DNA from 3 places in the Halomonas sp. MMSF_3323 genome. Region 3 is predicted to be linked to each of the others. Evidence: predicted binding sites of a transcription regulator. Region 3 holds the regulator's gene; each other region holds the start of a gene.
What was found. The regulator sigma-54, encoded in region 3, starts transcription at its own class of promoters, with help from an activator protein. The targets are predictions, from matches to a motif close to TGGCACNNNNNTTGCTNT.
Positions count from the first base shown of each region.

Region 1 (7,110 bases), on a different contig from region 3:
CGACCGTCGGGCAGCCCATGGTCCACAGCATCGCGGCCTTGTTGGGGTGGTTGCGCGACCCCTTCCAGAACATCACGAAGGCGAACACGACCATGGCGAAGAACGGAATCACCTCAAGGGTAGAGAAGATGCTGCCGATGGCCTGCCAGTAGCCCGGCGTACCGATCCAGTAGTAGTGGTGGCCGGTGCCCAGCAGCCCGGAGAACAGCGACAGGCCGACGATGACGTAGAGCCACTTCTCGATCACTTCGCGGTCGACGCCGGACATCTTGATCAGCAGATAGCCGAGCAGCGACGCCATGATCAGCTCCCACACGCCTTCCACCCAGAGGTGAACGACCCACCACCAGTAGACCTTGTCTACCGCCAGGTTGCCGGGGTTGTAGAAGGCGAACAGCCAGAATACCGCCGCCAGCCACAGGCCCAGCATCAACACCAGATTGATGGTGGTCTTGCGGCCCTTGAGCAGGGTCATGCTGGTGTTGTAGAGGAAGATCAGGAAGGACACCGTGATCAGCACCTTGACGAAGAAGGGCTGCTCGAGGAATTCACGTCCCTCGTGGATGCCAAGCTGATAGCACACCAGGGCGGCGACCCCGGCCACCACAAAGATGCCCAGCTGCAGGTAGGCCAGCATCGGGCTATGAATCTCCCGTTCGGCCTCTTCCGGCATCAGGTAGTAGGTGCAGCCCATGAAGCCGATCAATAGCCACACGATCAGCAGATTGGTATGGCTGACGCGGATAATGTTGAAAGGCATCAACTGGGCCAGGAAGTCTGGAAAGACGTAGACCAGCGCAGCCATGATGCCAAACACCAGCTGAAGGGCAAAAAGCCCCATCGCCACCAGGAAGAAGGCGTAGGCCACCTTCTGTGTTTCATATTTCATTTTTCATGTTCCTCCACGGTTTCCCCTCACGCGACGGGTACGCCATTGCGATCTTGTCGATATGTCACGCGAACCCACCGACCTATCCCGATACGTGGGGCGGCCAGTTCTGATCATCGATAGCGTCGGTCCACTCGAGGAAATCGATCAGCGAGGTCATTTCCTCGTCGCTCAGATCGAACTGCGGCATCTTGCGCCGCCCTGGTACGGCCAGCGGCTGAGCGCGCATCCAGGCCGCCAGTCCCGCCCTTGCCGCCTCGGGGTTTTCGCGCCCGTGATAGCGGGTCCAGACATTGGACAGTTCAGGCGCAAAATAGGCCCCCTCACCCATGATGCTGTGACAGTTGATACACATGTTCTTTTCCCACACATGCTTGCCTTCGCGTACCGAATCGGTCAGCGGAAGTGCGCTGGTGGACTCCGTCACGATGTACCAATGACTGTGAGCAGTCAGCGCTACAAAGATCAGGAAAAAGAACAGTGAGCCCCCGTAGAAGATGTTGCGTGCTGCGGATTTTGTCAGACCCTCGGCCATGACCACGTCTCCTCATTGTTTGGCCCATGGTGCCGGAGAGTCAGACCTCCCTGGCCCCGTTGACCATTGTATTGAGGAGCGCTCTTCTATACCTGAGTTAAACACTCGGAATATGATATGCATCACCAAAATTCTTGATTGATTCGCCCCATCAACCACTTAAACAGTCGCCTGGACTATCGGCGATAAACGATGAATTTGACGAGACAAGATGACGACAATATCGCCGCTGCCAGGAGAAAAAACCAACGCCATTGAGGTAAATCAATGCATTGCAATAAAGAGGCTATACCAGCCAGGACAGGACGCTGTGTCGGTGCGCGGCGCCAAGCATATAGACGAAGATCAGCAGCGCCAGACAGGCCGACAGCGCCCGCGTTCGAACGCTGGCACCTCGTCGAAGCGCCAGACTGCCGAAGCCGACATAGGCCAGCAGGGCGGTCAGCTTGGCCGCCAGCCATGGCGTCTGGTGAGGCCACTGGGCGGTGAGCACCATCAGCGACAGCCCCGCCGCCAGCAGCAGGGTATCGAGCAGATGGGGCAGCACACGCACCCAGGGGCGCTTTAGCCAGGAAGAGCCGGCCACCGACCACAGCGCGCGCAGGGCGAAGAGGGCACCGCTGACCAGCGCCAGCGACACATGCAGGGACTTGAGGGTGAGGTAGAGCGGTAACATCTGAGCCTAGCCGTCCTGACCGTCGACACGCGGACTGCCGAGAATCGGCACGTAGTGGGCCAGAAAGATGGCGTAGCCCAGACACCACAGGAGGATGCTCAGGCTGTAGACCCAGTGGGTGACCGAGGGCCACAGCGCCAGCACCAGCGAGCGCGACAGCCCCGCCGCCACCAGCAGGCCCAGAGCCACGCCGATGCCCGGCAGACAGCGCATGGGGCGGCCGGTATGGCCCAGCGACACCCGCGACATCATCGACAGCATCATGGTGCCCATGGCACCCACGGTGATGGCGTGGACACCCAGCTCTGCCCGGCCCACGCCCCACAGCCCCAGGGCCCACAGCAAAAGCCCCAGCGGCACGAAGGCGTAGCTCAGGTGAAGGCTCCACAGCAGGGGTTCACGTCCGGTGGCGCGGCCTTGCCAGCGTATCAGGCGCAGCGGGTGGGCCAGCGCCGCCGCCAGCAGCGCCAGCGCCAGTACGCTGTCGGGCAGACCGCCACCCAGGGTGCGCGTCAGCTGCAGCACCACCGCCAGCGCCAGGCTGCCGAGCGCCATCCCCTCGAGCCAGGGCAGCGCCGGGCGGCGCTTCAGGCCCAGCCGGTTGGCGGTGAACATCGGGATCACCCGTCCCCCCAGCACCCCCATGATCAGCGTCACCAGCAGCACCGCCAGGTAGGACGACTGGCGCACCAGCTCAGGGTCACCCTGGAGCACGCCCAGATGGCTGCCCAGGTTGGCACCGGCGAGGATCGCCAGCACCGGCACGAAGATCAGATTGCGCCAGCGCTTCGCCCGGATCACCATCACCGCCATCACGGCGCAGACGATCAGCAGAAAGCCCACGTCCAGGGCCATCACCAGCGCCTGGGGCAAGACGGGAAAGGCCAGCCCCAGCCGGGCCCCCAGCCACAGTGCGACGAGCCCCAGCAGCGGGGCGCCATGGAGCCCCCTGAGGCCGGTCCAGGTCTGCACCGCGGTCAGCAAGAACCCCGAAACTACCGCCCCCACCACACCGAACAGCATCTCGTGCTGGTGCCACCACAGCATGCCCGCCCGGGGCGACAGCACGAAGATGCCGTGCCAGAAAGCGAGCCACACCAGCAGGGCCACCACGCTGAAGGCCGCCGCCAGCAGGAAGAAGGGACGAAAGGCGAGGCGCGCAAGAGGCAGACGAGCGGCGACGGATGACATGGCGAGTACCTGAGTAATTCACTTGGTCTTGTGAAGTCTGGCCCGCTTTGGACAACATCACCATGATGCACATCAAAGGCACTGCCGATGCCGCAAACCTGACTCACCCTGGCAAGCCCTGCATCTCCCACCCCAGCCCCAACCCCGCGACAGCCTCGCACGCCCTTGGCGATGACCAGGACAGAATCAGGCCTTTAGCCCCAGCCGCCGCGCCAGGCGATGCAGATTGCCGGGGTCCAGCCCCAGCCGGCGAGCCGCCCCTGCCCAGTTGCCTTCAGTGTCCAGGGCCTGCCGGATGCGCTCGCGCTGAAAGGCCTCGGTGGCCTCCCGCAGCGAGGGCTCTCGATCCAGCACCTCGCCCGCTGGACGATCGGCCGGCGACACGGCGCTTCGAGACGTGTCGCCTTGCGCTGCGGGCGCGCCAGTGACCCGGGCTGTCGCCGGCGCCAGCCCCAGGTGCTCGACCTCGATGCGTACGCTACGGCGGCGAGCATCGGGCGTCCCGAGCACGTCCACCGAGGCCAATGCCAACAGCGAGGCACGTGCCAGCAGCGACTCCAGCTCACGTACATTGCCGGGCCAGTGCCAGGCCGCCAGCGACACCCGCGCGGCCTCGCTCAGGCGCAGGTTGCCGACGCCGAGACGCACCCGGTTCTGCTCCAGGAAGTGTCCGACCAGCAGCGCCAGGTCCTCGGGACGCTGGCGCAGCGGGGGTACCTCCAGCGGAAAGGCGCTGAGCCGGTGATAGAGATCCTCGCGAAAGCGTCCCTGGGCGACCTCCAGGGCAAGATCCCGGTTGGTCACCGCGACCACCCGAACGTCGACATGCTGGAGCCGATCGCTGCCCAGCGGCTGGACCTCGCCTTCCTGCAGCACCCGCAACAGCTTCGGCTGCAGCTCCAGCGGCAGCTCCCCCACCTCGTCCAGCACCAGGGTGCCGCCGTCGGCCATCTGGAAGTGCCCGCGATGGTCGCTGGTTGCCCCGGAGAACGCCCCACGCCGATGGCCGAACAGGGCGCTCTCGATCAACGAGGCCGGCAGCGCGGCGCAGTTCACCACCACCAGTGGCCCATCGGCACGTCGCGAGCCGTGATGGAGGGCATGGGCGATGCGTTCCTTGCCGACGCCGGTCTCGCCCAGCACCAGCACGCTCATGTCGGTGGCGGCGACCAGCTCCACCGAGGCCATCAGCTTGCGCATGGCGCCACTGCGCCAGCCAGTCAGCCGACGTGGCAACTGGCCGTGGTCATCGCGCTGCAGGGCGAGCTGCAGGCGGGCGCCGTCCAGGCGCCGGGACAGCCGCAGGCAGGTGCCCAGCAACTCGGCCGCCGCCAGCAGGCCCTGGTCATCCAGCTCGGCCAGCGCCCCCGGGGTCAGGGCGTCCAGTGTGACCATGCCGATCAGCTCATCACCGTCGCGCAACGCCACCCCCAGGCAGTCATGGACAGGGCTAAGACCGTCATCCAGCAGCCCGTCGTAGGGATCAGGAAGGGGCGAGTCCGCGGCAAAGCGGCAGACCCCCGGCGCCTCGGCGATGGCGGCGAGGCGAGGATGCTCGCTCAAGGCGAAGGTCCTGCCGGCCACGCCCTCGGGCAGGCCGATGGTGGCCACCGGCCTGAGACCGGAGCCCTGCGCCACCAGCAACGCGCTGGCATCCGCCGCGGTGGGGGCCACCAGTGATTCGAGCAAGCCCTGCCAGGCCTCGGCGAGCTCGGGGCCCTGCTCATCGCCCAGGCGCTGCAGCAGGGCACGCAGGCGTCGTAGAAAGCTGACCACCTCGAATGTCCTTTTGACTATCAACAGTGTCAAAACGATAGCACTTGCAGTGTCAGATCGACATGCAATCTCGATTTCATTCGCAAGAGTTACCACTGCCCAGGGCGAATACCGGGACAGAATCGGGTCGGAAACGTGGCCGGGAACCGGGCCAGAAAAAAAGGAGCCGGGTAGCGTGACCAGCGCTCTCGACAAGCGCCCTGTGGATCCACACTGCCCGCTCATTACCCGCTCTGGATCACCCACACTGTGGCAAGTTGGCGCACCTCAAGCGAAGCGGCATATCGCTTGCTCCATACAGGGTACAGAAAGGCGACGAGCGATACGCCCCGACCCCGTGGAAGCACCGCAGGTGTCGAGGCATATCAACCGATGCTCTGTTCACAAGCTGTAGAGAAAAAGTAGGCCCAAACGAGCCAGGCCTCCGACGCGGTGAAGGTTTTTTGCCACAGTGGGAGCGCGCTGCGCCATATCCCTGACAGGAGACGCCATGACCACCGCTGCCCAAGACGCCATCATCGATGCCACCGCCCCTCTGGTCGCCGAACACCTCGACGCCATCACCGCCCGTTTCTATCCGCTGATGTTCGAGCGCTACCCGGAGGTCAAGGCGGTGTTCAACCAGGCCCACCAGGCCGACGGTGGCCAGCCGAAGGCGCTGGCGCGAGGGGTGCTGGCCTATGTCGGCCTGCGCCGCCAGCCCCAGGAGGTCATCGACTCGATGCAGACGGTGATCAGCAAGCACGTCTCGCTGGGCATCCAGCCCGAGCAGTACCCCATCGTCGGCGAATGCCTGATGGCCGCCATCGGCGAGGTGCTGGGCGAGGTGGTGACGCCGGAGATCGCCGACGCCTGGGCGGCCCTGTACAACGACCTGGCCGCGCTGTTGATCGCTGCCGAAGCCGAGCGCTACCAGGCCTTCGCCGATCGCCCCGGCGGCTGGCGTGGACTGCGCGAGTTCCGTGTCGCCCAGATCCAGCGCGAGTGCGAGGTGATTCGCTCCTTCACCCTGGAGCCGGTCGACGGCCAGCCGGTGGCCGACGCCGAGCCCGGCCAGTACATCGGCCTGCGTCTGGCGGTGGACGAGGCAATCGTGCATCGCCACTACAGCCTGTCCGGCAGCCCCAACGGCCGTAGCTATCGTATCTCGGTGAAACAGGAGCCGGGCGGTCTGGTCAGCAACTTCCTGCACCAGCAGATGCGCGTCGGCGACACCCTGGAACTGCTGCCCCCCGCCGGTGAGCTGACCCTGGACGATGGCGACGCGCCGGTGATGCTGATCAGCGGCGGTGTCGGCCAGACACCGATGCTGCCGCTGGCGCGCCAGGCCCTGGCCCAGGGACGCCGGGTCTGCTACGTCCACGCTGCCCGGAACATCGACCACCACGCCTTCCGTGGCGAGGTCGAGGCCCTTGCCCGAGACTATCCGCAACTGCTGACCCGGGTCTGCGCCTACGAGGAAGGCGACGGCGGCGACATCAAGGGCCGCCTCGAGCGTGAGCTGCTGGCCCGCCTGCTGCCCGGCGGCGACGCTCAGTGCTACTTCGTCGGCCCGCCGCCCTTCATGAGCGCCATCGACAGCCATCTGGCAGAACTGGGTATCCCCGAGCAGCGCCGTCACTACGAGCACTTCGGTCCCTCGCGTCCGCTCAGCAACAGCAGTAGCGTCGCCTGAGCCGCAGCTGGCTATCTTGTTCGACGTGTCTGCGCTGCGCCGCCGTCATGAAAACTTCGGTCCCTCGCGTCCGCTCAGCAACACCAGTAGCGTCGCCTGACAAGCACGTCTGACCGTCGCGTTCCACTCAGCCCACCACGACAAGGCCGCGCCCGAGGGCGCGGCCTTGTCGTGTCTTGCGGCGGTCTTTCACCAACCAGAGGCTCAGGCGTGCTGTCGCGCCTCGGGCTTTCTCACCACCATGAAGTAGTAGAACACCCCGGTCAGCGCCAGGAAGAACAGGCTGTCGGGACTGGTGAGGAAGATCAGCGGGTTGCCGTCGGACAGCGACAGCGAGCGTCGGCAGTATTCCTCCAGGCTCGGGCCGA
Region 1 is NZ_JASHIT010000029.1:20,446-27,555, reverse strand. Features, by position in the region: gene RBB39_RS14975 (cbb3-type cytochrome c oxidase subunit I) at 1-889, opposite strand, end outside; gene RBB39_RS14970 (cytochrome c) at 972-1,424, opposite strand; gene RBB39_RS14965 (SirB2 family protein) at 1,711-2,100, opposite strand; gene RBB39_RS14960 (NnrS family protein) at 2,107-3,291, opposite strand; gene norR (nitric oxide reductase transcriptional regulator NorR) at 3,478-5,067, opposite strand; gene hmpA (NO-inducible flavohemoprotein) at 5,558-6,742, shown strand; gene RBB39_RS14945 (tripartite tricarboxylate transporter permease) at 6,947-7,110, opposite strand, start outside.
Region 1: the regulator sigma-54 is predicted to act here: its motif matches at 5,345-5,362, upstream of hmpA (NO-inducible flavohemoprotein).

Region 2 (7,110 bases), on a different contig from region 3:
GTTGGCGCGGTTGTTGATGCCGACCAGCATGCCTTCGTAGACCTCGGTGCCGTGGTCGATGATCAGCTTGCCGCGCTCCTGCAGGGCGTACAGGGCGTAGGCCAGGGCCTTGCCCGGAACCATCGACACCAGCACGCCGTTGCGACGCTCGATGGAAGCGTCGGGCTTGAGCGGGCCGTAGTGGTCGAAGCGGCTGGTCAGGATGCCGGTACCGGAGGTCAGGGTCAGGAACTGACCACGGAAGCCGATCAGGCCGCGCGCCGGGATGATGAAGTCCAGGCGGACCCGGCCCTTGCCGTCCGGGTTCATGTTCTTGAGCTCGCCCTTGCGGTAGCCGAGCTCTTCCATGATGGCGCCCTGGTGCTGCTCTTCGCAGTCGATGATGACTTCTTCGTAGGGCTCCTGCTTCTCACCGTCGATCTCGCGGATGATGACCTCGGGACGACCCACGGCCAGCTCGAAGCCTTCACGACGCATGCTCTCGATCAGCACCGACAGGTGCAGCTCGCCGCGGCCGGAGACGATGAACTTCTCCGGGGACTCGCCCTGCTCGACACGCAGCGCCACGTTGTGGATCAGCTCCTGGTCGAGACGATCGCGAATGTTGCGGCTGGTGACGAACTTGCCGTCCTTGCCGGCAAACGGAGAGTCGTTGACCTGGAAGGTCATGGACACGGTGGGCTCGTCGACGGTCAGTGCCGGCAGTGCCTCGACGGCGGCCGGATCACAGATGGTGTCGGAGATCGCCAGGTCGTCGATGCCGGTGATGCAGACGATGTCCCCGGCGGTGGCCTGCTCGGTCTGTACCCGCTCGAGACCCAGGTGGGTCATGACCTGGCCGACCTTGCCCTTGCGGGTCTGGCCTTCCTTGTTGATGACCACCACCTGCTGGTTGGGCGAGATGGCGCCGCGGGTGATGCGGCCAAGGCCAATGACGCCGACGTAGCTGGAGTAGTCGAGTGCCGAGATCTGCATCTGCAGCGGGCCGTCGAGTTCCACCTTGGGCGGCTCGACGATGTCGACGATGGACTGGAACATCGGCGTCATGTCGTCGGACAGCTGGTCAGGCTCGGGACCGGCGATGCCGTTGAGGGCGGAGCAGTAGATGATCGGAAAGTCGAGCTGCTCGTCGCTGGCGCCGAGGTTGTCGAACAGATCGAAGATCTGGTCGATGACCCAGTCCGGGCGTGCGCCGGGGCGATCGATCTTGTTGACCACCACGATCGGCTTGAGGCCCTGATCGAAGGCCTTCTGGGTGACGAAGCGGGTCTGCGGCATGGGGCCGTCGACGGCGTCGACCAGCAGCAGTACCGAGTCCACCATCGACATCACGCGCTCGACCTCGCCGCCGAAGTCGGCGTGTCCAGGGGTGTCGACGATGTTGATGTGGTAGTCCTGTCCCTCGGGGGAATTCCAGCGGATCGCCGTGTTCTTCGCCAGGATGGTGATACCGCGTTCCTTCTCCTGGTCATTGGAGTCCATGATGCGCTCCTGACCCTCGGCCTTGCGGTCCAGAGTGCCAGACTGACTCAACAGCTTGTCGACCAGGGTGGTTTTGCCGTGGTCGACGTGAGCGATGATGGCGATGTTGCGAAGATTCTCGATCACGACGGGATCCTGCTGGAAAAAGTGGGGCAGCATTATAGGGCCTGGGCGATGACAACGACCAGCCTTGTTGGCGCCAATCTCGGCATCGATCCTCAAGATGCTGAACTATCAAGCACCTGCGAGGCGAAAAAAGTAGGCGAAATCGACAGAAAGGACGATCTGACGCTCAGGCGCGCTGCACGACCATCTTGGCGCGACAGGCCTTGAGGCGAGTGGCGAGGTCCTCCACCGCGCTCAGGTCCAGCGACGGGTCGAAGCCTCCCAATCGATCGAACCAGGTACGTTCGACGCCCAGGGCCCGGGTCGGTGTACGTCGCAGCAGGCTGAGCAGCGATAGCGGGCAGGGGCGAGCAGGACGCACCACCGGGCGCGAATCATCGCAGGCGGCTGCCATCATTCGCTCGACCCAGTGGGTGTCCAGAGGGCCGAGGCAGAAGCCGAGCATGCGTCCGTTGCTGTGGGAGGCGGCCAGATTGAGGCGCCGCCCCATGGGCGCGGGCCTGCTGCGCACCTGGCGATAGCCGACGACGGCGTGTTCGCCCGGTTCGCCCAGTAGTGGTGGCGCCATATCGCCATCGTCGATGACGAGGATCTCGCCTCTTCCCTGGAAGAGGGCGACCTGCTGGCGAGCTTCCGCGAGCCGGCGAGGCAGTTCCTTGCCGGTAAGTCGGGCATCAATGATCAAGCTGATTTTCACGACGACACTCCGAGGAGGGTGACGCCGGCCGGCAGGGGAGGCGGTCGGAGTCGAACGTAATAAAGTGTATCTTTGCGTTGCGAAAGGTTCCAGCGCCCGCTGACACCTCGCGATCGGCCCGGCAGAGTTTATATATCCTGTCACAAAGGTCCAAAGTGGTGCGTCACAGTCTTTATTGCACTTTTGTGGTGCATTGGTCGGCGACTCCTGAAGACTATGGGCCTTTGTGCCCTAAGCTGGCGCAAAGGGTCTGTTTGGATAAAAAAGATGCGAAACAACGGGTTGGGATTTTTTTGGTCGATGCTGGTGCAATGCTGGCACGCAATCTGCATTGTGGTTGGCAGTGTCATCGTGTCGCGCACGTTGCCATGGGCAGTGTCCCGGGAGCGTGCTACAAAGGATCCCGGTACCCCTTTTGTTCCCTGGATCATCCCCCGTTTCAAACCGGTGACATGGGATTGGCGCCGTTGCGCAACGCTCGAGTCACGAGACAAGTTCCACTCTGGAGGACCACATGTCAGACAAGACCCTCGCCCTGATCAACGAACATGATGTGAAGTGGGTTGACCTGCGCTTCACCGATACCCGCGGTAAAGAGCAGCACGTCACCATTCCGGCCGCCGAGGTCGACGAAGAGTTCTTCGAGAATGGCCAGATGTTCGATGGTTCCTCCATCAACGGCTGGAAGGGCATCAACGAGTCCGACATGATCCTGCGTCCGGAGGACGGCACCGGCTTCCTCGACCCCTTCACCGAAGACGCGACCCTGATCCTGCGTTGCGACATCATCGAGCCGGCCACCATGCAGGGCTACGAGCGTGATCCGCGCTCCATCGCCAAGCGCGCCGAGGCCTACCTGCAGTCCTCTGGCCTGGGCGATACCGCCTTCTTCGGCCCCGAGCCCGAGTTCTTCATCTTCGACGAGGTGCACTGGAAGGCCGATATCGAAGGCGCCATGTACAAGATCAGCTCCGAAGAGGGTGCCTGGTCCACCGACCGCGCCGTCGAAGGTGGCAACCTCGGTCACCGTCCGCGGGTCAAGGGCGGCTACTTCCCGGTTCCGCCGGTGGACAGCTTCCATGACATGCGCGGTGCCATGTGCAACACCCTCGAGGCCATCGGTCAGAAGGTCGAGGTGCACCACCACGAGGTGTCCAACGCCGGCCAGAACGAGATCGGTGTTGCCTTCAACACCCTGGTCAAGAAGGCCGACGAAGTTCAGGAAATGAAGTACGTGATCCACAATGTGGCTCACGCCTACGGCAAGACCGCCACCTTCATGCCCAAGCCGCTGGTCGGCGACAACGGCAGCGGTATGCACGTCCACCAGTCTTTCTGGAAGGACGGCCAGAACCAGTTTGCCGGTGACGAGTACGCCGGTCTGTCCGAAATGGCACTGTTCTACATCGGCGGTATCATCAAGCACGCCCGCGCCCTGAACGCCTTCACCAACGCTTCTACCAACTCCTACAAGCGCCTGGTGCCGGGCTTCGAAGCGCCGGTCATGCTGGCCTACAGCGCCCGTAACCGTTCTGCTTCCATCCGTATCCCGTACACCGCAAGCCCGAAGGGCAAGCGTGTCGAGGCGCGTTTCCCCGACCCGACCGCCAACCCCTACCTGTGCTTCGCGGCGATGCTGATGGCCGGTATCGACGGCATCAAGAACAAGATCCACCCCGGCGACGCCATGGACAAGAACCTCTATGACCTGCCGCCGGAAGAAGGCAAGGCCATCCCGACCGTGGCCGAGAGCCTCGACCAGGCGCTGGCAGCCCTCGACGAGGACCGCAGCTTCCTGACCGAAGGTGGCGTCTTCACCGACGACATGATCGACGCTTACATCGAGCTCAAGAACGAGGACGTCGAGCGTCTGCGCATGGCGACCCACCCGATCGAGTTCGACATGTACTACAGCTGCTGATCGGCATAGCGCCTCGTGCGTTCCGTCGGCCCCGCGATGATCGCGGGGCCGATTTTTTTGCGCGGGCCTTGCGCCTGGGCAAGGGATCCCCTTGGCGCGGGTCGTGGCTGCCGTCATCCTCGTCAGGGGAAGGTCGGCGAGGGCAATCACGATGATGCAGCGGTGGACGCGCAGGGCAGGCCGGGAGAGGGGCGAGAGCGCTCCCTCGTCGCCGAGTCGGCCGTCACTGATGGCCATTGCCTTGCTGGCAGCGTCCGGGCTGGCGTTGCCGGTGGCAGAAACCGTGCCGGCGAGCACCATCTATCGCAGTGTCGGTCCCGACGGCGTCGTGCGCTACAGCGATACGCCCTCGGCCGGCGCCCGCGCGCTGGAACCGCCGCCGTTGTCCAGCGCCCCTGCGCTGGATGTGGCGGCGCCCTCCAGGCCGACGGCGCCTTCAGTACCAGGCCCGGATAGCGACGCCGATGTCTTCCAGCCCCACGATGTCCTGGCCATCGCCTCTCCGGCGGATGACAGCGTGTTGCCCACGGGGGCCGGGGGAAGATTGAAGGTGCTGGCCGCGATCAGCCCGCCTCCGGCGACGGGGGATCGCCTCGGCCTGGAGGTCGACGGTGTGCTCGCCACCAGCGTCACCGGCATCGGCCCACTGTGGCTCACCAATCTGGAGCGTGGCGAGCATCGCCTGGGCCTGGTGGTGCTGGCCCCGTCGGGAGAGGTGCGTCAACGCAGTGCCGATATCGTCATCCACGTACAGCGCGCCAGCCGCCTGCTTCCCGCCAACCCCCTTCGTCCTGCGCCGCCTTGACCCGCGATCTGCGGGCCTTGTGCGGACAGTGATCCAGGCGAGACTGCCCTGCACCAGGTTGGTGCACTAAAATGGTGCGTAGGTGCGCCGACGGTGACCCGCCTCCTCGACAAAAGCACCGTCCTGGCGCCTGCGCGGCGGGAATGTGCCACTGGCACCAAGGCTGGCCCGCTTCTTGCTTTGATTGTTGTTGTCTGACGCCTGCTCGAGGCCGAGACCTGGACCGCCACCATGGCATGCCGGCTTGGCGCCGTGGCGGCCTCTATCGAGCGGGCGCTTTGCCCCATCAGGATGGACCCATGACGCCTGGCATCATCGAACACCTCACAACTGCGGTCATGCTGCTCGACGGCGAGCTGCGACCGACCTGGATGAACCCGGCGGCCGAGACCCTGCTGGCGGTCAGCGCCAGTCGGGTTGCCGGCGTGGCGCTGAGCGACTGGCTCAGCGGCGAGGATGATATCGCCGAGGTGCTGATACGTGCCCGGGACGGGCAGCATCCCTATACCCAGCGGGAGGCGCGGCTGGTCCTCGCCGGTGGAGACCCCTTGACGGTGGACTACACCGTGACGCCGCTGTCGCCTGACGAGCTGCTGCTGGAGATGGAACCACGGGACCGGCTGTTGCGAATTTCCCGCGAGGAAGCGCTGCAGTCGCGCCAGGAAACCATGAAGGTGCTGGCGCGGGGGCTGGCCCACGAGGTCAAGAATCCCCTGGGGGGGATTCGTGGCGCGGCGCAATTGCTCGAGCGTGACCTGGAGCAGACGCCGGCGCTCAAGGAGTACACCCGGATCATCATCGAAGAGGTGGATCGGCTCCGGGATCTGGTCGATTCCATGCTCGGGCCCAACCGGGTGAGTCGGCGAGAGCCGCTGAACATCCACCGGGTGCTGGAGCGGGTACGCGCGCTGCTGCTGGTCGAACAGCCGCGGGTGAGCATCGAGCGCGACTATGATCCCAGCCTGCCGGAGTTGACCGGCGATGAAGCCCAGTTGATCCAGGCGGTGCTCAATGTGGCCCGCAACGCCGTCCAGGCGCTGGTCGAGTCCGAGACACCGAACCCGGTGATGACCCTGAGGACCCGCGCGCGCCGCCAGTTCACCCTGGGCGCCCAGCGCCATCGTCTGGTCTGCGACGTCAGCGTGATCGACAACGGCCCGGGCGTCCCCGAGACGCTGCGCGAGACCCTGTTCTATCCGATGGTGTCCGGTCGTGCCGAGGGCAGCGGCCTGGGGCTGTCGATCGCCCAGTCGGTGCTGCACCAGCACGAAGGGCTGATCGAGTGCGAGTCCGAGCCCGGACGCACCGAATTCCGTCTGTTGATTCCCCTGGAGATGAGTCATGACTGATACCGCTCGTGTAATGATCGTCGACGACGACCGGGCCATACGCTGGGTGCTCGAGCGCGCCCTGGCGCAGCCGGACCTTGAGGTCGAGGCGGTCGAGCGGGCCGACGGTATCCTCGATCGACTGCTGGCCGAGCCGCCCGACGTGCTGGTCACCGATATCCGCATGCCAGGCATCGACGGACTCGATCTGATGGCCAAGGTGCGCCAGGTGCACCCGGACCTGCCGGTCATCGTGATGACCGCCCATTCCGACCTGGACAGTGCGGTGGCTTCCTATCAGGGCGGGGCCTTCGAGTACCTGCCCAAGCCGTTCGACGTGGACGAGGCGCTGGCCCTGGTGCGACGCGCGGTGGCCCACGTGCGCGAGCGCCAGCGGCCGGTCAGCGTGCCCGAAGGACTCGACGCCGAGATCATCGGTGAGGCGCCGGCGATGCAGGAGGTGTTCCGGGCCATCGGGCGCCTGGCGCACTCGCATATCACGGTGTTGATCAACGGCGAGTCCGGGACCGGCAAGGAGCGCGTGGCGCGTGCGCTTCATCAGCACAGTCCCCGCGCCGCCAATCCCTTTATTGCCCTCAACATGGCGGCGATCCCCCGGGATCTGATCGAGTCGGAGCTGTTTGGCCACGAGAAGGGCGCCTTCACCGGCGCCAGCGCCAGTCGCCAGGGGCGCTTCGAGCAGGCCAACGGCGGCACCCTGTTCCTCGACGAGATCGGTGACATGCCCTCG
Region 2 is NZ_JASHIT010000028.1:26,463-33,572, forward strand. Features, by position in the region: gene typA (translational GTPase TypA) at 1-1,608, opposite strand, end outside; gene RBB39_RS14660 (glycosyltransferase family 2 protein) at 1,775-2,305, opposite strand; gene glnA (glutamate--ammonia ligase) at 2,820-4,226, shown strand; gene RBB39_RS14670 (DUF4124 domain-containing protein) at 4,456-5,031, shown strand; gene glnL (nitrogen regulation protein NR(II)) at 5,331-6,380, shown strand; gene ntrC (nitrogen regulation protein NR(I)) at 6,373-7,110, shown strand, end outside.
Region 2: the regulator sigma-54 is predicted to act here: its motif matches at 2,621-2,638, upstream of glnA (glutamate--ammonia ligase).

Region 3 (7,110 bases):
GGCGCCGGGAGCCACCGATCCCGCAGCCGCCGGCCGCGACTTTCCGGTAATGCTTGGCCTGACGCTGCTGCTGGCGGCGCTGCTGCTGTGGCAACGCCGAGGGCGCCTGGGGCGCTGGATCGGCGCGCTGCTGGCCTGCACCTATGCGTTTTATCTGACCTGGCTCGGCCTTTCGGTCGCGGCGGGCCCCTTGTGACAACGGCGTTAAACGGCAACAATCATGTCCATGAGCAAACACCCCTCCTCGGCACAAATGCCGACCTTGAGCGTCCGCGATATCGCACGACGCACCCTGGAACTCGAACGTGACGCCATCGACGCCCTGATCGGGCGTCTCGACGGCGACTTCGACCGTGCCTGCCAACTGCTGCTGGCCTGCCGCGGCCGGGTGGTCGTCACCGGCATGGGCAAGTCGGGACATGTCGGTGGCAAGATCGCCGCCACCCTGGCAAGCACCGGCACGCCGGCCTTCTTTGTCCATCCCGGTGAAGCCAGTCATGGCGACCTGGGCATGATCACGCCCGGCGACGTGGTCCTGGCATTGTCCAACTCCGGCGAAACCGCCGAGGTCACCGCCCTGCTGCCGCTGCTCAAGCGAATGGGCGTTCCGCTGGTCAGCATGACCGGCCGAGCGCACTCGACCCTGGCCCGCCACGCCGAGGCCCATCTGTACGCCGGGGTCGAGCGCGAGGCCTGCCCGCTGGACCTGGCCCCGACCTCTTCGACCACTGCAGCGCTGGCGCTGGGCGACGCCCTGGCGGTGGCGCTGCTCGAGACACGCGGCTTCACCGCCGAGGATTTCGCCCTGTCCCACCCGGGCGGTAGCCTGGGCAAGCGACTGCTATTGACCGTGGCCGACCTGATGCATACCGGCGACCGCCTGCCCTCGGTGCCGTCGGGCTCGCCGCTACGCGACGCCCTGCTCGAGATCACCCGTCAGGGACTCGGCTTTACCTGCGTGGTATCCCCCGACGGCACCCTGGCCGGGGTCTATACCGACGGCGACCTGCGCCGTACCCTGGATCGCCATCAGGACTTCAGCTCGCTTACCGTGGATGACGTGATGACCACCCCCGGGCGACGCATCGGCCCCGCCACCCTGGCGGCGGAGGCGGTCAAGCTGATGGAAGAAGGCCGGATCACCGCCCTGGCGGTGGTCGATGGCGAGCAGCGCCCAGTAGGTGCACTGCATATGCACGACCTGCTGGCCGCCGGTGTCATCTGACCCTTTTTCAACCCCTTCTTATCAAGGAACACCTTCATGTCTCACGACCTTCTTGCCTCCCTCGCGCCGGAACTGGTGGAGCGCCTGCGCCACATCAAGCTACTGGCGCTGGACGTGGACGGCGTACTGACCGATGGTCGACTGTACTTCCACGCCGACGGCTCCGAGTTGAAGGCGTTCAACACCCTGGATGGCCACGGCCTCAAGCTGGCCAAGCGCGCCGGCATCCAGGTGGCCCTGATCACCGGGCGCAGCTCCCCCATGGTCACTCAAAGAGCCAGAGCACTCGGCATCGAGCACGTACAGCAAGGGGTCGAGCGCAAGCTGCCCGCCCTTGAATCGCTGTGCGATTCGCTGGGCCTGACCCTCGACCAGGTCGCCTACTGCGGCGATGACCTGCCGGATCTGCCCTGCATCCATCGCAGTGCGGTCGGCATCACCGTGCCAGGCGCCCCCTGCTACCTTCGTCAGCACGCCGACTGGGTCACCCAGGTTGCCGGCGGACATGGCGCGGTGCGCGAGATCACCGACACCCTGCTGATGGCCCAGGGCCGCCTCGACGATATCATCGACAGCTACCTGAGCAACGGACCGCTGACATGAAACTGAGCGCACTGCGTCCAGGCTTTCGCTTCTGGCTGGTCATCCTGCTGCTGGTACTCGGTGGCGGCCTGACGTTGCTCGACCCCCGCGAGAGCAACGTCCCCGACCTGGTACCCAATGACAAGGCCGGCGAGCCCGACTACTACCTGGTGGATGCCCGCCTGACCCGCTTCGATGCCCAGGGCACCCCCCACCAGCGCATCGATACGCCACGCCTTGTGCACACACCGCTCGACGACGTCACCCGGGTGGACCAGCCGGACCTTGCACTGATCGACGACAGCGGCCGAGAGTGGATCGCCGACGCCGACAACGGTGAACTGGGTCCGGACGACAACCCCCTGACCCTGTCGGGCGACGCCCATCTCGAGGCCCCCGCGGAGCGTTGGCAGCTTGATACAGAGGTATTGGTCTACGACAGCGACAGTGGCCATGTCTGGAGCGAAACGCCAGCCGTCCTACGCCAACCCCCTCAACAGATGCAAGGGGAGCGCTTCGACGCCTGGATCCATGACAATACCGCTCGCCTGACCGACAATGTCACCGGTCATCATCCGCCAGAGCCTCAATAAGGAGCCCCTTCCATGATGCGTCCAAGTCCCGCCCTCCTGCTTGCCCTGGCCCTTGGCCTGGCCGCCGGCGCCACCGGCAGCAGTGTCCTGGCGCTGGAAAGTGATCGCAGCGCACCGATTCAGGTGGAGGCCGACCAGCTGGATCTCGATGATCGCGCCGGCACCGCGGTCTATACCGGCGACGTGCGCATTGTGCAAGGCAGCATGATCCTCACCGGCGAACGCGTCGAGATCCAGCGCAACGACCAAGGACAACTGTCACTGGCGACCGCGACCGGCTCACGTGCCTACCTCGAGCAGAAGCCATCCCCGGAAGAACCGGTGGTCAAGGGCTGGGGCCGCAAGGTGATCTACCACGTGGCCGAACGCCGCATGGAGCTGATCGACCAGGCTGAGCTGCACAAGGCCAATGACACCTTCGACGGTGCCTATCTGGAGTACTTCCTCGATCGCCGCGTGGTCCAGGCCCGCTCCAGCGCCCAGGGCGTCCAGGGCGAGCAGCGCATTCGCATGACCCTCGAGCCGGAAAGCCAAGGAAACTGATGAAGACTCTCCACGCTCGCCATCTGGCCAAGAGCTACAAGAAGCGTCGCGTCGTCCAGGACATCAGCCTGTCGATCGAGCAGGGCAGCATCGTCGGTCTGCTGGGCCCCAACGGGGCCGGCAAGACCACCTCCTTCTACATGATCGTCGGCCTGGTCAGAGCCGACGCCGGCAGCATCAGCATCGATGATCGGGACCTGAGCCGCGCGGCCATGCACCAGCGCGCGCTGGCCGGTATCGGCTACCTGCCTCAGGAGGCTTCGATCTTTCGCAAGCTGTCGGTGGCCGACAACATCATGGCGATCCTCGAGACCCGCAAGGACCTCGACCGCGAGGGCCGAGAAGCACGTCTCGAGCAACTCCTCGAGGACTTCCACGTCAGCCATATTCGCGACAACCCCGGCATGAGCCTGTCCGGCGGGGAGCGGCGCCGGGTCGAGATCGCCCGCGCCCTGGCCACCGAGCCGGCCTTTATCCTGCTCGATGAACCCTTCGCCGGGGTCGACCCGATCTCGGTGGGCGAGATCAAGTCCATCATTCGTCAACTCAAGGCCCGCGATATCGGCGTCCTGATCACCGATCACAACGTGCGCGAGACCCTCGATATCTGCGATCGTGCCTACATCGTCGGCGACGGCCAGATCATCGCCGAGGGCAGCGCCGAGTCCATCCTTGCCAACCAGCGCGTCAAGGAGGTCTACCTGGGCGAAAACTTCCGCCTTTAGACCGCAGGGCCGCCCGACAGCCGCAGTCGCCTCAAGCGGCCGCAACACTTGCCAGCATCAGCATCCAAGCGCCGGCCCCGAAAGGGTCGGCCTCACCTTGCACACAGGGCCTCCCTCGAAAGAAGCACCTCCCCCCTACCAAGTTGTTCCACATCGACCTTTTCACTCCCTCCCACAGGTCAAAAAACACCAACTTGGCAAGATGCTTGCATGTCTGATGACTCGTCGTTAGGGTAAAGCCTTTCGACAACACTGGTGGATCCCGACCCATGGCCCTCAAGGCGTCACTGCAGCTGCGCATCGGTACCCAGCTGACCATGACCCCGCAACTGCAACAGGCGATCGGCCTGCTGCAGCTTTCGACCCTGGACCTGCGCCAGGAGGTCCAGCAGGCGCTGGAGGCCAACCCCATGCTCGAACTCGAGGACGAGTTCGGCGAACAGCAGACCAGGGAAGCCGCGGAAGATGACTGGGCGGATCAGATTCCCTCGGAACTCAGTTTGGACAGCGACTGGTCCGACACCTACCAGGACCTGGGCACCACCCCCGCCGGCAGTGGCGAGGCGCCGGATTTCGAGCGCCAGGCAAGCTCCCAGTCACTGCACAGCCACCTGAGCTGGCAACTGGCGATGCTCGACGTCAGCGACCAGGAGCGCCTGATCGCCGAGAGCCTGCTCGACGCGGTCAACGCCGACGGCTATCTCGAGCAGACACTGGATGACATCGCCCAGGGGCTCGAGCAAGACGGTCGTCGCCCCCCTCCCCTCGCCGAGGTGGAGGCGGTGCTGGTTCGGCTGCAACAGTTCGAACCGACCGGAGTGTTCGCCCGCGACCTGCGCGAGTGTTTGATGCTGCAACTGGATAGCCTGCCTCGCGATACCGTCCTGCTGCCCCAGGCCGGACGACTGGTAAGACAGTTTCTCGAGGCACTGGCCAGCGGCGACCGACGTCTGCTGAAGCGCCGGCTAGGACTCGATGACGACCAACTCGACAGCGTCATCGAGCTGATCCGAAGCCTCGACCCACGTCCCGGCAGCCAGTTCGGTGACAGCGATAACGACTACGTCATACCCGACCTGGTGGTACGCCACACCGAAGAGGGCTGGCGCGTTGAACTCAACCCGGATGCAATGCCTCGACTGCGCATCCAGCCCGACTACGCTGCGCTGATTCGGCGCGCGGACAAGAGCCAGGACAACCAGTTCCTCAAGGACCACCTGCAGGAGGCGCGCTGGCTGATCAAGAGTCTGTCCAGCCGCAACGACACCTTGCTGAAGGTCGGCCGGGAAATCATGGTGCGTCAGATCGACTTCCTCGAGCAGGGAGAAGCGGCCATGAAACCGTTGGTGCTGGCCGATATCGCAGACAAGGTGGAGATGCACGAGTCCACCATCTCCCGCGTGACCACCCAGAAGTTCGTGCACACGCCTCGCGGCGTGTTCGAGTTGAAGTATTTTTTCTCGAGCCAGGTCGGCCAGGATGGCGACGCCCATTCCAGTACCGCCATCCGCGCCATGATCAAATCGTTGATTCAAAAGGAACCTGCCCGCAAACCTCTGTCGGACAGCAAACTGGTGGAATTGCTGGCGGAAGACGGCGTCAATGTCGCCAGACGCACCGTGGCAAAGTACCGGGAAGCCATGAATATTCCGTCTTCCAGCGAGCGCAAGCGACTGCGCTGAGGCCTTGCGCTGCGGCGTCGCTAGCCTAGTTATCGGGAAAGCGCAAGCACTTGAAATTTCGCATGACATCTGCGTCTTTCTGCGTAGCGTCGAGGGGGTTTGCAGGATCGGAAAAAGGGTTACAATCAAGCCACCACCCGAAAGAGCAAGGAGCCTGTCATGCAAGTCAACATCACCGGCCACCACGTCGAATTGACCGATCCCCTGCGTGACTACGTACAAGAGAAGCTCACCCGTGTGGAGCGCCACTACGACAACATCACCAACGTCCAGGTGACCCTCTCGGTGGAAAAGGAACGCCAGCTGGCCGCCTGCACCCTTCACGCCGCCGGTGCCGACCTGCATGCCGAAGCGCAGGACGGCGACATGTATGCCGCTATCGACGCCCTTGCCGACAAGCTGGACCGCCAGTTGGTCAAGCACAAGGAAAAATCCCAAGCCCGCGCCCAAGGCGCCGGAATTCGCTGACTCTCATGACATTGGAAGCCATTCTCCCTCCCGAGCGCACATTGTTCGATGTCCCGGGAGGCAGCAAGAAGAGGGTGCTGGAGTTTTTCAGCACCTTCATTGCGCAGAACACCCCGAGCCTGGACAGCCAGGAGGTCTTCAGTCGGCTGATCGGACGTGAGCGCCTGGGCAGTACCGGCATCGGCAATGGCGTCGCCATTCCGCATGCCCGCAACCCCCACTGCAAGGCGCCCATCTCCGGCTTCCTCAAACTCGCGGAACCTGTCGACTTCGATGCCATCGATGGTGAGCCCGTCGATCTGGTGTTCGTGCTGCTGGTACCGGAAGAGGCCGACGACGCCCATCTCGCCCTGCTCGGCCAGGTCGCCGGCGTCATGAACGACGCCGACACACGTCACCGTCTGCGCCACGCCAGCTCCCAGCGCGAGCTTCACGAGCGCCTGCAGGAAGCCATCCGCCAACAGGCGCCGGGGGACGACACTCCCTCCTGATCGCGGCCTTGCCTAGGCCATCAGCAATGGACGCCTGCCCAAGGAGACAGGACATGCAGCTCGTGATCATCAGTGGTCGCTCCGGCTCGGGAAAGTCCGTGGCCCTTCAGGCCCTGGAGGACCTGGGGTTCTACGCCATCGACAACCTTCCCGCGACCTTGCTGGGCGCCCTGGTGGACGAGCTGGAAAACGGTCATTCCCGCCGTATCGCCGTCAGCGTCGACGCCCGCAACCTGCCTGAGGCGCTGGAACGCTTCCCCGCCCAGCTGGCGTCCCTCAAGCAGAGTCCGATCGACTGCCAGGTGGTCTACCTGACCAGTGATGCGCGAATTCTGCTCGAGCGCTATTCCCACACGCGGCGCCGTCACCCCCTGACCCGTGATAGCGACATGACCCTGGCGGAAGCCATCGAGTCCGAGCAGAAGGCCCTTTCGGGTATTCGAGACCTGGCCGATCTGGTCATCGACAGCTCTCGCCTGTCGGTGCACGAACTGCGTTCGCGCATCGCCGAACAGGTCGCCGACCACCGCAGCGGCCAGTTGAGCCTGACCGTGGAGTCCTTCGGCTTCAAGCGTGGCGTGCCGCCGGATGCAGACATCGTGTTCGATGCCCGCTGTCTGCCCAACCCCTACTGGGAACCATCACTGCGTGATGCCAATGGCTGCGATCCCAGCGTCATCGACTTCCTCGAACGCTATCAGGACGTCGCCGACATGAAGCGCGATATCCTCGGCTGGGTGCGCACCTGGCTACCGCGCTATCAGCAAAGCCAGCGCAGCTACCTCACCGTGGCGGTGGGCT
Region 3 is NZ_JASHIT010000022.1:63,744-70,853, reverse strand. Features, by position in the region: gene RBB39_RS12640 (calcium/sodium antiporter) at 1-196, shown strand, start outside; gene RBB39_RS12635 (KpsF/GutQ family sugar-phosphate isomerase) at 221-1,225, shown strand; gene RBB39_RS12630 (HAD family hydrolase) at 1,262-1,828, shown strand; gene lptC (LPS export ABC transporter periplasmic protein LptC) at 1,825-2,400, shown strand; gene lptA (lipopolysaccharide transport periplasmic protein LptA) at 2,413-2,943, shown strand; gene lptB (LPS export ABC transporter ATP-binding protein) at 2,943-3,668, shown strand; gene RBB39_RS12610 (RNA polymerase factor sigma-54) at 3,938-5,350, shown strand; gene hpf (ribosome hibernation-promoting factor, HPF/YfiA family) at 5,510-5,818, shown strand; gene ptsN (PTS IIA-like nitrogen regulatory protein PtsN) at 5,824-6,309, shown strand; gene rapZ (RNase adapter RapZ) at 6,363-7,110, shown strand, end outside.